Regions from separate parts of the Paenibacillus sp. UNC217MF genome, predicted to be linked through region 3. Evidence: riboswitches for the same ligand, from Rfam matches in the RefSeq annotation. Region 3 holds a riboswitch; each other region holds the start of a gene.
The links. A riboswitch is a leader RNA that binds a small molecule or an ion and turns the genes downstream of it on or off. The one in region 3 is predicted to bind cyclic di-GMP.

Region 1 (5,702 bases), on a different contig from region 3:
AGCAGACATGTTCCAGACCTTAATACAGAGTACTCAAGCAGCGAATGCCCGCGAGAAGCTCATTTCCCTATTGGAAGCTCTTGCAGTCGATCACGATGCGCACTCTCTTGATGCTCTCCTATGCTCACAGATCCATAATCCACAGTTTGTCGTGAATGGGATCAAGGATTGCGTTCTGCAGGATGCGACGCAGCTTGCTTCTATTATGAAGCAAGGGATGGAAGATGGATCGATTAGGACGGAATATCCCGATGAATGCGCAGAAGTGTTCTTGCTGCTGTTGAACGTATGGATGAACCCGGTACTGTTTATGCGAGACATCGAGGGAACCGTTCGACGTCTCCGATTTCTGCAGCTAATGATGAAGCAATTAGGCGTGGATGTTGTCAGCGACAGCTTGATTCAGAAAGTGATGGAGCAATACAAGAACATGGGGGCTTTCCTGAATGTAGAGTGAAGGAGGAGATGACAATGCAAATGCATGTAGGATTTATCGTTGGATCTGTCATCGCGAGTGTGGTTCTAATAGCGGGAACCATCGGACTCGTGCTGAGCAAGCGGCGTGGCGATACAAGCACTTGGGCAGGCTGGGCGGTTCTGTTTGGCGTATGTGCTTTAGCAAGTGCAGTCATTAACTTAGGAATTGCAAAGTGAGAATGAGAGGGACCTGTGATGAAGATGAGGAAGAACTTGGAGAGGGGGAGCGCATGAATATGAGAAATAAGAGGCTGCTTGAATCTACGAAGAGGCTGTCTGACAGCACCTACAAGAGAGCAATGAATCAGGCTTATCAAGCTGCACATCCATCTCGGAAGGCGGCATACAGAGGTGCTATAATAAGTGGTGGTATCGGACTGCTGCTGCTGACTGTAGGAGGAGTCCTACTTGGGCTTGGTCAGACAGGATGGGGATTAAGCTTGCTCGGCTCCGGAATTGTGGTTGCAGGTATCAATGGATGGAATGTCCGCCGAATTTCAAGTAAGGGGTAGAACAACTTTTTTTTGCACAAATAGATACCAACCGTCGGTATATTACTTATGATTAAATCGATTCCTTACCCTGTAATTGATTTTTTATCTTCATTAGACTGGGGCCGGGAAGGGAAGGAAGACTGCCTTTCCCGGCCTAGTAGCATTACTATTGTGTGTCAACGAAAAGTAACTTCGGGATATTCACTGCTGGTGCTGTTCATCAGCGCTCCGCCAGTACCCTTCAGGTTCTTATTGAAGAAATCCAGAACATAGTGATTGACGACAGATGACCCTCTGTACCCGTCGATTGTTCCTGTAATACCGGCGTATTGCAGGAGATTCGAATAGAGCTGCAGGTCGGTGAAATTATAATGCTTCGCACCTTCCAATTGAATGATGCTTCCACCGTGCTGCTTTACTTTCTCCATTATGGCAAGTTCTTGTGCAATGATGCTGCTCATCTTCGTATCTGTAATAAGCCCCTTACGCTGCTGCTCCTTCATCTCGGTGAACTTATCAGCCTTCAGGAACAGGGCGGGCTTGTCGGCTAGTCTATTGATGTCTAATTCATAGAGAGAGCCATCCATATTAACCGCCGCTTTGACGCGGGGGTTCGTGTTCAAGACGTTAAATGCGGTCGCACCCCCGAAGGAGTGGCCCATGACACCAATCTTGTCCATGTCGATGGCGCCCGTAAGTGGGCTTGGCATGTGACCAGCATTCAAGCCATCCAACTGGCGAATGACGAAATTCACATCTTCCGTCCATACCGTTCCGATGGATTTGCCTACCGTATAGAAATTATCCATGTTGAAAGTAGTTCGATAGTCTGTATTTATGCCATCTGGAAACGCTGTAGCTACTGTGCTGTACGGATGGTCGATGGAAGCGACAATATAACCGTGGCTGGCCAGCTGCTCGGCTTGAGACACATGAAGCAGTCGGGTTGTCCCCATTCCATGATTGATGATTATTAATGGATAGGGAACGGAAGTAGGCTGTACTGCTGCTTCTTCATAGGCATTGCTGCGGATGTACTTCCAATAATCGAATATCGGTTCAGGGAGCCTGATAAATGATGATAATCCCTTTTTATAGGCAGTGAGCATCTTTGGATCCTCAGGAAAGACAGGTACGGTCTTCTGCACATTATCTACTTGTGCGGGGTACCAGAATTGCACAAGGATTTTACGTTTATCTCCACCATTCTCTGTATAGATCTCCTCTCGACCTTCATCCGTTAGCGACATCGTAAATGTGCCTACTTGATAGGGTCCCTCCAGTTTCGGCAGCTGAAAAACAGGCAAGTATGACGACAACAAGACGTTCAATGTGATTACGACGCAGGATAGGCCAAATAAAGTATAGCGCACAGATTTCCACAGATTGAACGTGCTAGATGACCGTATACTTTTCCAACATAGACTCCCCGTTACTACGATAGTTAGGCTGTACACGCCGAACATCTGCCATCGATAACCCTCTTGCCACAAGTGCAGCGTGAGAATGGACATGCTGATTGTACTGGCTACGATGCCGGTTAGCCGGGGCAGTTTGCGTGTAAATAGAGTACTTATCAATAATGCAAAGCAAGAGAAAGCTAGCAATATTTCATAGAGCCGCATAACGTTCCTATTCCTCCCGTTCTTCAGAGCGTACTTGCCTCTGTCTATTGAGCGTAAAGGGTGAAGATTAAGGAGAGGTCGATCGTTCGTTTAAAATTCGTTTAAAGAGTGAACCACGTATGTTTCAGTTTTTGTTCAGAATCATGGATTATTGTGTAAGTAGACTCTCGCCTAACGACGACTGACCCTGATCAGCCTACGGTACCTGGTGAGACGACAGATCCCGATACAGGAAATACGACGGAACCGGGTGGAAGCATGGCATGGGCAATCCAGACGGTGACAAGGATGATGAAGGAAATCCTGATGATGCAGATCTAGGAGGCAAGACGGATTCGAAGAAGCCGAATGCTAAGCGGGGGGTAAGCTGCCGCAAACTGGTGAAGAAGCGCCTGTATCGCCAATCGTCGGTATGATTCTCATTACTGCCGCAGCACTCATGTGGATAGCTCGGAAACGATTATTTGTAAGGCGTTGATATATGAACCGCCAAGGAGAGTTCCTTGGCGGTTAGCCTACTATTCTGTCCACATACAGAAGATTACAATCGTTCAGGAGTGTACAAGCAGTTCTGTTGCATGTTACCATAGACATATAACTGTTACATTTGGATAATGGCAAACCCTCGCGAAAGCAGGGGACGCAAAGCCACGGGTCTAATGCATTTACACAATGCGATGACAGCCGGGTTGCCCTAATTGCGACAATACGAGCGTCTATTTAAGTGCGCCGCCATTAGGGTGGCGCTTTTTTGTATATACAAGAAGCGCCCCTGGTGTTCATCTCATTCGAGCGGATAACGTCAAAGAATGGGAGATGGTAAGGATGCGGACACGTTGTACGGAAACGACTGACAACAACGCAAACTGGCAAGTAGAAGAAAAACAATCATTGGTAGGCAGCAAGCGAAGAATTGCAATAGGGCTTAGTGCTGCATTGCTGTTCGGCATGTTCATGCCACAGCCAACTCTCTATGCAGCGGATGAAACTAGCGGAAGCGGGACTGCTGCATCAGAATTGTTGAATGTGCCACAGGCGGCAGGAGTCAAGGTTCAGGGCATTTCGCTCGGTATGAGTGAGAAGCAGCTCTTCGAGCGACTGGGACAACCAGCACGCAAAGACGTAAGCGAGTACGGGTTCGAGTGGTACATCTATAACAAGGATTATAAGCAGTATGTGCAGGTCGGTGTGCTCAACAAGAAAGTTGTAGCTCTATACTCGAATGCTAAGGCTGATTATGGCAGCATTGGATTTGGTTCGACGAAGCAGGAAGTTACAGCAGCCTACGGGTCTTCCATCAGCCGAATTAAGAAAGGCAATACCATCTATAACTACAAGGATAACGGCGGAACATACAGTATGCACAAGGTAGGCGACGTTTATGCGACGGTGTTCTATGATGTGAGTCAGCGCGGCACGGTAACAGCTGTCCAATTCATTGCTGAAGCTGTGGAGTTGTCGTTCAAGGGTTACTTCGGTACGCCTAGCGAGCAATTGCGGACAAGCTTCGAGCAGCAAATATTCGATCTAGCGAACGCAGTTCGCGTACGCAATGGCAAGAAGCCGCTGCAATGGAACGATAAGATCGCAGGAACAGCACGCAAGCATAGCGGTGATATGGGAGAAAGAAGCTTCTTCGATCATAATAATCCGGATGGTAAGTCGCCGTTCGATCGAATAAAGGCAGACGGAATCATATATAAGTCCGCAGGAGAGAATATTGCCGCTGGCCAGACGAGTGCCATCTTCGTTCATGAGAACTGGATGAACTCGGAAGGGCATCGTGCCAACATATTAGGAGATTATTCGCGAATGGGTGTAGGCGTATTTTTCGGAGGTAAATCGAAAGTCTACTACACGGAAAACTTCTATACGCCACGAAGCTAGCAGGCCGTGTTAAAAAGACGCCTTCAATCCCACAGAAACAGTGGTGTTGGAGGCGTCTTTGATTGATGCGGCGTTATGGGGTCTTCTCCATGACAGCCTTCACAATAAGCCGGTGTGTGGCTGTGTCGATTGGATCACAGGTGATGAGTGTCAGCTCCCGATCCGTTGGATTCTGATCGAGAACGGACAGATCTTCTGGGGTCACGACGGATTTCGATTGCACGGTATACGTGTAGGTCTGATCCGACGTTTCTAATTGAACTTTATCGCCTTGTTTTAACTCATTGAGTCTATTGAAGTGTCTGCCGAATGTCAGACTACGATGGCTCGCCAATACAAAGTTGCCGATCTCGCCCGGCATTCGGCCGGGGACAACGATTCCACTTCCAACCTTGAGAGAGGCAGGTGTGGCTTCTTCTACCATAGGTTCCCGCAGATCGATTTTGTCGATCGATATTGCCCCATATACAAGGAGACCGTCAATGGATTTAGGCTCCTGTTTTTTTGGTGTGGTTGAATCGGTTTGTATCTTGGAGGTTACTTGAATGCTGTCTTGCGGCAAGTTGTCCCACTCCGTAAGGAGCCGAAGCTCTCTTTGTTGTTCGTTGTATTGATTCCACTTCGGATATAGGATAAGGGCTAACCCGGCAAGGAGAAACAATAGAGCCGTGAAACCAAGCAATCTGGACATGATTTGATTCTTTTTCGTAATAAGAGGCACCCCCTTAACGCACTATGTCTGTGCCTCTATTGTACCGTATGTAGCAATATGTTTTCCATAACCCACCATGCTGGTAGGTGCAGTTCGTAGGGGATCGGATAGCAGCAGTGAAGCTCAATTGCAGCAACCGGATGCTGGAAGGAGGCGTTAGCAATCTAAGATGATGAGGATCCTTCCTTAGGGGAAGCCTGCTGAAGGATTGCTTTATGCATCCAAATTGCAGCTTGTGAACCTTCCGCCATCGCAATCGTAACCTGTTCCGAATGCACACATACATCTCCTGCCGCCCATACATTCGGGACATTGGTCATTTTCGTACGTGGATCCACCATAATGTGTTTATTTTCATGCCGCTCTATCCCAATCTGCTCTGCGAGGGAGGACTTCACCTCATTGCCTCCGAAGGCAACAAATCCACGCTCTCCATCGATGATCCTTCCATCGGAAAGTCTCACGCCACGGAAGACACCTTCTTCCTTACATACTACTTCTTCAATC
Region 2 (5,702 bases), on a different contig from region 3:
GCTAAACCCGTCAATTTCTATATGTTTAATTTCAATTAATCCGCCACCGACTGAAGTTCCCATTGTTTTAATATTTCGATTTCCATCCTCCAGATAAATATCTGCAGTATTCGGATGACCTGCAGGACTATCACCTGCTTCTTCTAAAAAGGTAATGTCAATTCCTTTAGATTCTGCTATTTCAATAGCACCAGGCACCCTACTATCGTCGGCAGCAAATCCTAATATACCGGCAATAATTGCAAAATCAGTTCCGTGTCCTTTATGGGTTTCAGCAAATGATTCATAATACCTTACCACAACTTTTTTGGGAAGACCTTGAAATAGTTTATTGGCAACTGTTCCAATAGCTAAGGCACCTGCAGTGTGTGAACTGGAGGGGCCGATCATAACCGGTCCAATCACATCAAAACAACTTTTGTAATTAACAACCCTTTTTTCTTTAACAGGTACTAATTTCATATTCATATTAGTTTCCTCCCCATAGTTGCCATACTAGTCACCCGCCCACCATGTAAGGGTTTTCAAAAGTAACACTAAGAATCATCAAACCCTTTCTTAGTACGAATTGAATACTTGGATAAATTATCGTTGTAATCATACTCGTTGCAATCAATGCCATCAAAACAACGATGTTTTCTGATCCTTCTCACATAATTTGAAATAATTTATTATAGTAATTATTTTTTATTACTACACAGACAGAGTACCACATAGATATTCATGCAGTCAAACAAATGATAATAAATTATTTTTATCGGAATTTTTTATTACAAATTTAATGTTTCTCCCTTTTAAAATTCTAAAAAACTTGTTATAAGTTATAATAGGGTTGTCTATTTTGAATGCTGGCTTCTTCATTAAACGATAAAAGACCCGAAGTTGGGTTGTCTATAGCTGAAAAAAGAAGAACGCATCTATGTACGAGAAGTAAAGCGCATCTTTTATTGAAAGAGATTTTGCTCAACCTTGGAATTGAATATGAATTCGCGAGCAATTTCATAGTGAATGAAATTCAGGAATAACTGATTAGGAGGAATACTTAAATGGATAATGAACTATTTCGACACTATCAAAACATAATGAATTATTTCGGGGAAATTTTGGGATCTAATTATGAATTTGTATTACATGTTTTAAATCCTAATGGGGGTTCTCAAATCGGTCACATAGTCAATGGAGACTTAAGTGGAAGATCTTTAAATGGCCCTTTAACTGACTATGCAAAAAAATTAATCAACGAAAAGGTATATTTAAAAAAGGATTATGTTGTAGATTATGTTGGAGAAGGACCCAGAGGTAAAAAATTCCGTTCATCAACTTTATTTATAAAAGATCGTGAAGGTCAATTACAAGGTCTTTTATGTATAAATTTTGATGCGGATGTCTATAGGAAAGTCGCAAAGGATATATTAAAATTGGCCAATCTAAGTTCAGCTATAGATCTTATCGAACAAGAAACTGACCAGGAACAACCTATTGAAAAACTTACCGATAATATTCGTAATATCATTTATTCAGTAATAGATAAAGATATATTAGAATCCGGTGCTCAGTTATCACCTGAACAAAAGAGACTTGCTATTTTCAAATTAAAGGAATATGGGGTATTTGAAGTTAAAGGTACAATAAATGAAGTTGCTGAAATAATGGGAATGTCGGAATCAAGTGTTTATCGTTATCATCAAATGATATCTCGCAACGACAAGTAGCCCCAATCGAATCAGAACAATAAATCGAGCAATACAACCTTGGATCAATCCGAGGCCGTAGAGCGAAACAAAAGACGACTATTATTCTATTTATGGGATAATAGTCGTCTTTTTCACTGTATACACAAGCCTGTACCACTGGCTTCTCACTTCGGTAGCTTTACTATTCTCTTCACGTTAAGAGCGAAGATTGCCAAAACTCTAGTATCAAGTTTCAAAACAATAAGCGTAAAATGATTATGGAGATAATACCGCCCAGTACGGTTCCCAATAAACTTCTTGTTTTTATCGCAATTAAAAAAGTCGGTATGGCTGCAAAAAATTCAATGTTGTTGGTAAGAGATGTAAGCTTTCCGTCATGGATAAATATCTCTTGACCTATCAGAGCAGCTATTACAGAAATGGGGACATAATTTAACCAACGCATTGCCCATTCTGGTAATTCAAACCGACTAAGCACCATAAGAGGAACGACCCTTGGAATGAACGTGACAAAAGCTGAGCCTAGAATAATCAAAAAAATGTCCCATCTTACTTCCATTTTTCTACCACCATTCCTATTGTTGAAGCAATAATTGTAGCCACAATAACGCCCATACTGCTGGACAAAAAGAAAGAACTTCCCACAGCAATGACCACTGCAATAATTGCGACAACGATATCAAGTTTGATTCTATTTCGCCCTACCATAGAGAGTACGAGAATTCCAATAAACATAGCTGGCAAGGCAAATGCTAGTCCGAATTTCTCAGGATTCGAAATCCATTGCGCCAAAAATGCTCCTGCTAGATTCGCTGCAAGCCAATTTACATAAGCGGTTATGTTGAGGCCATGCATCCATTTCTCACTGATTCGCTTTTTCTTGGCCGCCTCGGTAATCGCGACACCGAATGTCTCATCGGTGAGTAGAGAACCTACTAGCATGTTGCGAAGTGGAGTAAGATGCCGGAAATAAGGTGCTAGTGCGGCACTAAGTAAAATATGACGAAGATTTACAAAGAAAATCGTAATAATAATGGCAGTAATCGAACTACTTGCTGCTATCATACCCGCAGCAATAAACTGAGCTGAGCCAGCATAGAGAATCATAGACATCAGAGCGATCTCAGCGATGCTAAGTCCCGCAGTCTTTTGGATCACACCTGCAGCTAATCCGATACTTAAATAACCCAGCAGCGTGGGGACACAATCTTTTACTCCTTGGATAAAGCTATCTTCAGCTCTCGGAGACGAATTCATTTGGACGTTCGACAGACTCATTTCATTCCCTCTTTATTTTCAAGTATTAGAAGCTAACTTACTAACTACTACGAAAAAGTGAAAGAAAATACGGTTCAATTTATTTGAACCGTTTTCCAGTAACAACATGAAATAGATTAGGAGCGTTTTTCCAAAGCGCTTCTGCTTTCTCTGGGCCCACTTCTTTCACTAATTCTGAGAACATAATGTCATGCCTGATGTATTCCATCGCGATTAACACAAGTGCCGGGTCTTCCGTTTTTACCGCCCATGCAGGTGTATTTTGCGCGAAATTTGCAATTAATACTTCTTCATTATCCCGTGCAACAATCGTTAAGCGGCCGTTCATACGTTCCTCAGCTACTTCTGGAGCCATGTAGTTGTGATGAGTCGTTGCCCCAAGCTGAATCTCAGGTGCTCCAAAAAGAATAGAAAAGACGTGGGTATCATCCTTTATCCGCTCATCTATAGCACCTTTTATCGAAGCGACTTGTGGTTCCCAAATCGACAACCATATTTCTTTTTTAGCTTTATCGATTATGTCAATCATTTCGGCCACAACGCGCTCATCACTGCTGATGCGTCGAATGACATCTACTTCTTGTTCACTTTCTAACGCAGATAAATTCTTTTCAAGATAATCCATAGAATTGTCAAAGTCATTACGCAATCGACGGATTAATTCTTTTGCTGGTAATGGCGCATAGGTTACAGGATCAGTAGGTACTGTATACACCGCACCTTTATCCATTAATTTTGCCAGTACTTCATATATCGTTGAACGAGGTACACCTGACCTTTTGCTTATTTCATATCCGGTTATAGGAGAATTTTTCAATAGCCCTATGTACGCTTTACATTCATATTGTGAAAAGCCCCACTTCTGAAGCTCTTTAAAAAGTTCTTCCATGGCATCTCCTTTAGTAGTTAGTGTGTTACTTACTATAAAATAAAATGGATTACCTGTCAAAGCAATCCTGGTTCCGTTTCGAAAAATGATCGTCAGACCACTGTTTTGTTCCTGATTCTTCAACTTTTGGATGAGGTATAATTGCCCAGAAAAGGAGGATCAGCCCTTTTTAATCCAGTCCAAGTACTATATAGTTGCATGAATTTTACTGATAAGGAAAGTTATATTCCGTTATCATTGTGTGAACTCTGGCTCGTTCATCCACACTACAATATATCTCCCCTCCTACCTAAGACCTACTGCCCAAACCTTGTCGGACATATGGAATATGTAAAAAAGCATAACAAGGAATAACAAGGGATCGGTGCAGTTACTAGGCTGATGTCCAGTATCAAACCATATGGAATTAACATACATCCTCTTATTCCATCCGGATTTCAACATGATATATTTCTAGTGAATAATAATATCGAACTATGTTCATATATTCACAAATAATCCGTATGACCCATTAAATAAACGTGAAACTGCTGTATATTTAACGGTGTAAACATGTATCGTTATGCAAGAGTATGCATGTTTGCAGGTATTACTAGGCAAAGCTAGGGAAATCTAGTGACGCAAAACTAAAGGGGCTAAGGAAGAAATTCTATGCCAGCCAGTTGCCGATTAATAGACCCCCATCTCTATTAGTCGTATGGTTGTTTTTGTATGATCCATGGCGAGATGCCCCACCCTAGCTGCCTATTAATAAAATCTATTGATAGGAAGTGAATAACGGATGAAGACTGGGAAAAAGCAGAGTGCACGGAGATTGTTCGCAATGACGGTAGTGACCATCATGATGTTCGTGTCTTCGTTGGCACCGGCTTATGCAGGGTCGGCTGTTTCCGCAGCACAGGAACCTGTGGTCAAAAACGCGACAAAGGAAATAAGGAATGTTATGTACTATGGCGATTGGTCGATTTGGGGAGGACAAGGGAACTTTTATCCTAAGGATATACCGGCCGATCAATTAACCCACCTGAACTATGCGTTTCTCGATTTTGATGCCCAAGGCAACCTTGTCTTTACGGATAAGGATGCGGCAGTAGAAGCGCCTGTCGGCCAGGAAGGCGTACAATGGCAAGCGGCCAATGCGGGCATCCTTATCGCCCTGCAGCAATTGCGCGCAGAAAACCCGAATCTGAAGATCGGCATTTCTCTTGGCGGATGGTCGAAATCAGGCGACTTCGCTGTCGTTGCAGCCGATGCTTCCAAACGGGCGAATCTGATCCAAAATGTCATGACATTCATCAAGTACACGAACATGGACTTCGTGGATGTCGATTGGGAGTTCCCGGCTGAAGTTCGACAGCCTGATCTGGTCGATAACAAGAACGATGAAGGCACGAAATACGCCACGCCGGAGGATAAAAACAATTATATTTTGCTCCTGCAAGATCTCAAAAACGCATTGAATAAGCAAGGAGCCCAGCTTGGGAAAGCATATGAACTGTCTGTTGCGCTTCCGGCGCCGAAGAGCAAGATCGATATCGGCATTGATGTGCCAAGACTATTCAACATTGTAGACTTCGCCAACATTATGAACTATGACATGCGCGGCGCATGGGATGAAGTAAGCGGCCACCATACTGGCTTGTATACGAATCCGAACGACCCGCTCACGGGCAACAACCTGTCGGTCGACGAAAGCGTAAAATATTTGATTGAGCAAGGTGCCGAGCCGAACAAGATTGTGATTGGGGCGGCGTACTATACTCGCGGCTGGGATAAAGTGTCGCAAGGAACCGATCCGAATCATCCGGGACTATTCGGCGAAGCTGCACTATCCGCCAAAG
Region 3 (5,702 bases):
TCCAGTCGATGCTGAAGCTCCCCATACTTGGCAAGCCATAACTCCAGATTGTCAGCATCTTCGGCCATCTTGTGTGCCAGCTCCATCAAATTCTGTTCCATGGCATAGAGGTGACCAAATGCCCCGCGCAAATAATCGAGCACGGTCATCCCAGGCTGCAGATCAATATGCTGCTGCAAATAACCTACCTTCACATGAGGCAGCCACTCCACCTTCCCTGCATCCGGCAATAGCTCACCGGACAGGATACGCAGCAATGTTGATTTGCCCGCTCCGTTGCTGCCTACAATTCCGGCATGCTCCCCCGGAAGCAAGCGGAAGCTAATATCGAGAAATACTCGTTTATCCCCATAAAAATGGGTTACTTCTTCTACAGATAACATACTCATGTCATTCTCTCCTTTGCATGTGCGTAAATGATGCTCAACGCCAAGCGAGAGAACAGCTTCATAAAGAAAGTATTTGCTTGTGTGTATGCAAAAAAGGGCAAGGCGAACGAATCGCCTTGCCCTATACAAATAGCCCATAATAGGTAGTTCAATTTATCCTTAGTGCTGCAGACCAATACGAACAGACCGTGTCTGTTGGTTCCGCTTGGTTCTGCACCCAAAGTTCATGAACGCGTACTTGTATATGAAAAAAGGAATCGGTTCTTTATCCACTGTTCTTCGATTGGCATTAAGCTAAAAATGGGCAGACTTCTCCCGTCTTAAGCCAATTTCCGTTGAAGAACAGTTGACAATACCGCCATCCCCTTTCTAATCCTCATCATCATAAAATGGTATTACGAGGAAAATCATACACGATCATAGCTCGTCCTGTCAAGAATATGCAAAAACCGCCGCATTCAAAAGATGCGGCGGAATCGTAGAAAAATAACTTCTTATTGAGCGCTTTTTATAATATGCTGTGGCACTTTAATCTGAGGAACCACATTGTGTCTAGTGTATGTTGAGTTACTTACAAAATGATCCTCAATTTTTCGTCCGGATTCTTCCCCAGACTTTGTATATTCTAAAGCGGTACTCATAAGAAAATAATTATCCTTATTGATCCGATATTTAATGACTATGTTTTTCATATCGAGCATGATTTGTTTATTACCCTTTTGCTCCGACTTTTCCTGTTCTAATTTATCCTCTTCCTTGCTTGGTAACTCCGACCACAAAAAATGTTCAGCTTCCTTAGCTTTTTCATTTTCCAAACTCACTGTCACGATATAATCATTGCCTTCTGAAATAATGTTCGCTTCATTTGCATACATCTTGATCTGTCTAAAGAGCTCATTCAAATCCATATCCTTCTGTATTTGAGTTGGATTCATCAAATCATCCGGCAATTTCCTCCATTGACCATCATATTGAAGAAAATATGACCCTTCATTCGTTTGGTACTTTTTTAAAGTTAAATTCACCTCATTAGATATTATCGAATTTTCGAAATATAAGCCGATCGGTTCTTTCGTATAATCAAATCTTATTTTAGTTAGCTTAGAAGCTTCAATTTTTTGATCTGCCTTGATTGTCTCTGTCTGATTGATATCCAAGGAAAAGCTCTTTACACTTTTATCAGCCTCAATTGCTTTCTGCAATACTTCATCGGCTGTCGGCATCGTATTGCCGCATGCCGTTATCCCTAGTAATGATAAGAATGCTAGTAGTATGGTTATCCGTTTTTTCAAAATAACAGCCCCCTAAAATAATCTGCTTTACCCATGTTAGCCAATTTATAAAGAAGGGAACAGTAAGTTAAAACCTATTACTTCAATAAAATAGAAGCATTTGGACATCATCGATACATCTAATGGATACAGCAAGACTGTCGACAGTCTTGTTCTTTAACAGAACACCTCAGTTTGTATTCTCTATTAATTTGGTATGATATGGACAAATAACAGTGCACAAGTATTGGATATATTGCGAAAAATTTTTGGTTCGCAATCGAATACGGCGCTATCGACGTTAGCTTCATCTATGACTTGTACTTTGCCACAATTCTTAACATAAAATGTTGCGAATTGTTGATAGATTTCCACCTTGGTTCTTCTATATATTTAACGTATACGGAGATGAAAAATATGATTGGTATGAATATTCGTGTGTTGCGTAAAAAGCATAAATTCAGTCAGGAACAATTAGCTGAGAAGGTAAACGTGTCACGACAGACCGTAGCAAAGTGGGAAAACGGGGAGGCCTTGCCCGATATTTTTAAATGCAAAATACTCGCTGAACTTTTCCAAGTAACCCTGGATCAATTATCCCGTGATATGAGTGAAGAAGCGGCGAATCAGCTCGTTCCCACGGGGAAGCAGTTCTTTGGTGTTGTGAAGGTAGGAGATCGGGGACAGATTGTCATTCCCAAACAGGCACGCGAAATGTATCAGATACAAGCTGGTGATAAGCTGATTGTCTTGGGGGAAGATGCGACAAAAGGGATTGCTCTCTTAAAAAGTAATCATTTCATGGAATTTGTAGAGATGATCCAAAAAGCGGAGCGAGAGGTAGATGAATCAGAATGAGCAAAATTGTATTTTTTTCGATACCCGCACATGGTCATACCAATCCAACCATTCCGGTGGTTGCCGAGTTAGTCAATAGAGGCCATCAAGTTTGGTACTATTCCTTTCTAGAATTTCAGGAAAAAATAAAAGGTGCTGGTGCTGCATTCATTGCTTGTGATGAGTTCTTGCCCCAGCTTTCACAAAAGGAATTGGATCGCAAGGTTGGCAAAGATTTTACAGCATTAATTGAGATGGTTGCCGATACGACCATTGCTTTGGATGAGAAGGTATGTCAGGAATTAAGGGAAATCCAGCCGGATTGTATTGTATCTGACTCTATATGCTTTTGGGGAAAATTATTTGCTAAAAAACTAGAAATTCCATATGTTTGTTCGACTACTACCTTTGCTTTTAATCAGTACACCGCGAAACTGATGAAGCGTGGTTTCATCGATGTATGGAGGATGATCGTGGGTTGGCCCCGAATGAACAGAAAAATTCAGTTGTTAAAGAATCATGGTTATGAGATAGGGAATGTTGTATCGATTGTTCAAAATAATAATGAAACAGACACCATTGTTTATACCTCGAAAGAATTCCAGCCGATGGCGGATACGTTTTCTGAGCGATATGCTTTTGTCGGACCATCCATCAGGCAGTCTCCGCCGATACAGATTAATAAAAAAGATAGAAAACTAATCTACATTTCACTTGGGACTATACTGAATCAAAATCAAGATTTTTACCAAAAAGTTATTCAGGCATTTGCAGATACGGACTATGATGTTGTGATGTCAGTTGGTGAAAAAACGGAGATTGCTTCTCTTGGCAACATACCAAGAAATTTCACAGTGAATAACGTCGTGGATCAAATATCGGTATTGCAAACAGCCGATGTATTTATTACCCATTGTGGCATGAATAGTGTGAATGAAAGCCTGTATTTTGGAGTTCCAATGGTTTTATTTCCGCAACATAGCGAACAAGGATTAGTGGCTGATCGGGTTGCTCAACTGGGTGCAGGTTTAAAGTTGAAAGGAAAGAAGCCAAAATATTTGGCAGCAGCGGTATCTGAGGTGTTGACGAATCGGACTTATCAGGAAAATGCGCAAAAACTGTCAGAAACTTTTCAGAATGCTGGTGGTGCAGTAGAAGCGGCAAATGTGATTTTAACTAAAATTCGAGCGAAGTCTTAGTGTACTTTCATGATCCTTTTTTTAAAATGGGGCAGCTTCATTGAAGAAGTGCATGACGAACATAAATCGTACTGGGTTGATAGACCTGGTACTTGATTGAATTTTGCGTACCTATAGGCACAGTTGTATACAAGCTGTTCATTTACATGTTACTATAGACATTTAATCTGTAACATTTGGATAATGGCAAACCCTAGCGAAAGCAGGGGACGCAAAGCCACGGGTCTAATGTATTTCACAATGCGATGACAGCCGGGTTGCCCTAATTGCGACATTACGTGCGTCTTTTTTTATTGCGCTGCCATTAGGGTGGCGCTTTTTTTGTGCTATTGTAAAGCGTCCCCGATGTTCATCTCATTTGATCGCAGAATGTAAAAGAATAGGAGATGTAATGATGCGGCCATGTTGTACAGCAACCAACAACGCAATGTACCAAGAACAGCATAAACACATTAAAGCAGGAAGAATGCGGCGTATGACGATTACAGCTAGCGCTGCGCTGTTAGCCGGGATGCTTATCTATCAGCCGACCCTTTATGCAGCGGATAAGCTGGTCGGTAGTATGATTACTGTCACGAAAACGAACAATGCTCTGCAGGCAGGGGCAGACCAACTGCAAGGCATCACCATAGGAATGAGCGAGGATCAACTATTCCAAAAAATCGGACTGCCGGTTCGCAAGGATCTAAGTGAATATGGCTTCGAGTGGTATATTTACAATCAGGATTATAAACATTACTTACAAGTTGGTGTTCAGGACCACAAGGTCGTTGCACTCTATACGAATGCGAATGATTCTTATGGAAGCATTGGATTCGGTTCAACCAAGCAGGAGGTAGAGGCAGCCTTCGGATCTTCCCTCAGTCAAATTAGGAAAGGCAATACGATTTACAATATGGACAACAGCGGACAATATAGCCTGTACAAGGTCGGCGGTATGTATGCAACCGTGTTCTATGATCTCCATCAAGGGAATACGGTGACGGCTGTCCAATTTATTGCCCAGGATGTGGAACTGGCGTTCAAGGGGTACTTTGGCACGCCTAGCAAGCGATTGCAGACAAGCTTTGAGCAACAAATCCTCGATTTGGCTAATGCTGTGCGTGTCCGCGAGGGCATGAAGCCATTGAAGTGGAATGAAAAGGCTGCGGGAACTGCTCGCAAGCATAGCGACGATATGGGGCTGAGAAGCTTCTTCGATCATAACAATCCGGACGGCAAATCCCCGTTCGATCGGCTGAAGGCGGACGGAATCGTATACCAAAAGGCAGGGGAAAACATTGCTGCTGGACAGTCGAGTGCCATCTTCGTTCACGAGAACTGGATGAACTCGAAAGGACATCGTTCGAATATTTTGGGAGACTTTTCTCATCTAGGGGTGGGTGTGTACTTCGGGGGGAATTCAAATGTATATTACACACAGAACTTCGTCACGCAGAATTCCGTCGACGATAAAAAGCCCGATCCCGATGTTGTATCTCCTAGCCTCAGCGAATCTAAGGTTCTGACAGGAGATCCATTCGATGTAAAGGTCGAATATTCTGTGTCGGAAGCAGTATATTCAGCTTCATTCAGTCTTACTTATGACAGCCGCTTGACTCTCTTAGATATAAAGCCAAGCGTTACGATGGCTACCTATCAAAAGTTGAACTATCCGGATGTCCCACTTATCACGACAAAGAACATAACCGATTTACCTAATGGCCAGAAGCAATTGGATTACTCCGTAAATCTCAACGGAGGCGCTTATGAAGGAGACGGCGACATAGCAACCATCGCTTTCTTGAGCGACCAAGAAGGGAAATATACCTTCAATCTTGTAAATGCGAATCTGTTCAACGCAAACAATGAACGGATCCGAATCGGTTACATTCACTCGTCTACTGTTGATGTCATCAAGCCGTCTGTTCCGAATCCGAATCCGAAGCCAGAGTTGCCTATTTCGTCTTCCTCATCTGAAGGCTCTAGAGGTTCTAGTAGTTCTACACCTTCGACTTCTGTGGGAA

Region 1: it holds a riboswitch for cyclic di-GMP, as region 3 does, so the genes downstream of both, BP95_RS0124875 (CAP domain-containing protein) here and BP95_RS32340 (CAP-associated domain-containing protein) in region 3, are expected to answer to the same signal.
Region 2: it holds a riboswitch for cyclic di-GMP, as region 3 does, so the genes downstream of both, BP95_RS34215 (glycosyl hydrolase family 18 protein) here and BP95_RS32340 (CAP-associated domain-containing protein) in region 3, are expected to answer to the same signal.

What each region holds. Positions count from the first base shown of each region.
Region 1 covers NZ_KK366029.1:117,465-123,166, forward strand. Annotated here, with positions in the region: gene BP95_RS0124850 (TetR/AcrR family transcriptional regulator) at 1-457, shown strand, start outside; gene BP95_RS31340 (hypothetical protein) at 472-654, shown strand; gene BP95_RS0124860 (hypothetical protein) at 708-989, shown strand; gene BP95_RS0124865 (alpha/beta hydrolase family protein) at 1,148-2,596, opposite strand; gene BP95_RS33345 (hypothetical protein) at 2,860-3,012, shown strand; gene BP95_RS34665 (hypothetical protein) at 3,000-3,074, shown strand; cyclic di-GMP riboswitch class I at 3,203-3,293, shown strand; gene BP95_RS0124875 (CAP domain-containing protein) at 3,422-4,483, shown strand; gene BP95_RS0124880 (class D sortase) at 4,557-5,174, opposite strand; gene BP95_RS0124885 (NAD(P)/FAD-dependent oxidoreductase) at 5,360-5,702, opposite strand, start outside.
Region 2 covers NZ_JMLT01000016.1:56,569-62,270, forward strand. Annotated here, with positions in the region: gene sdaAB (L-serine ammonia-lyase, iron-sulfur-dependent subunit beta) at 1-468, opposite strand, end outside; gene BP95_RS0109990 (helix-turn-helix transcriptional regulator) at 1,047-1,712, shown strand; gene BP95_RS0109995 (AzlD domain-containing protein) at 1,927-2,253, opposite strand; gene BP95_RS0110000 (AzlC family ABC transporter permease) at 2,244-2,972, opposite strand; gene BP95_RS0110005 (TrmB family transcriptional regulator) at 3,052-3,861, opposite strand; cyclic di-GMP riboswitch class I at 4,447-4,531, shown strand; gene BP95_RS34215 (glycosyl hydrolase family 18 protein) at 4,643-5,702, shown strand, end outside.
Region 3 covers NZ_JMLT01000013.1:145,286-150,987, reverse strand. Annotated here, with positions in the region: gene BP95_RS0109240 (ABC-F family ATP-binding cassette domain-containing protein) at 1-389, opposite strand, end outside; gene BP95_RS0109235 (DUF6612 family protein) at 884-1,681, opposite strand; gene BP95_RS0109230 (helix-turn-helix domain-containing protein) at 2,078-2,518, shown strand; gene BP95_RS0109225 (macrolide family glycosyltransferase) at 2,515-3,696, shown strand; cyclic di-GMP riboswitch class I at 3,872-3,961, shown strand; gene BP95_RS32340 (CAP-associated domain-containing protein) at 4,172-5,702, shown strand, end outside.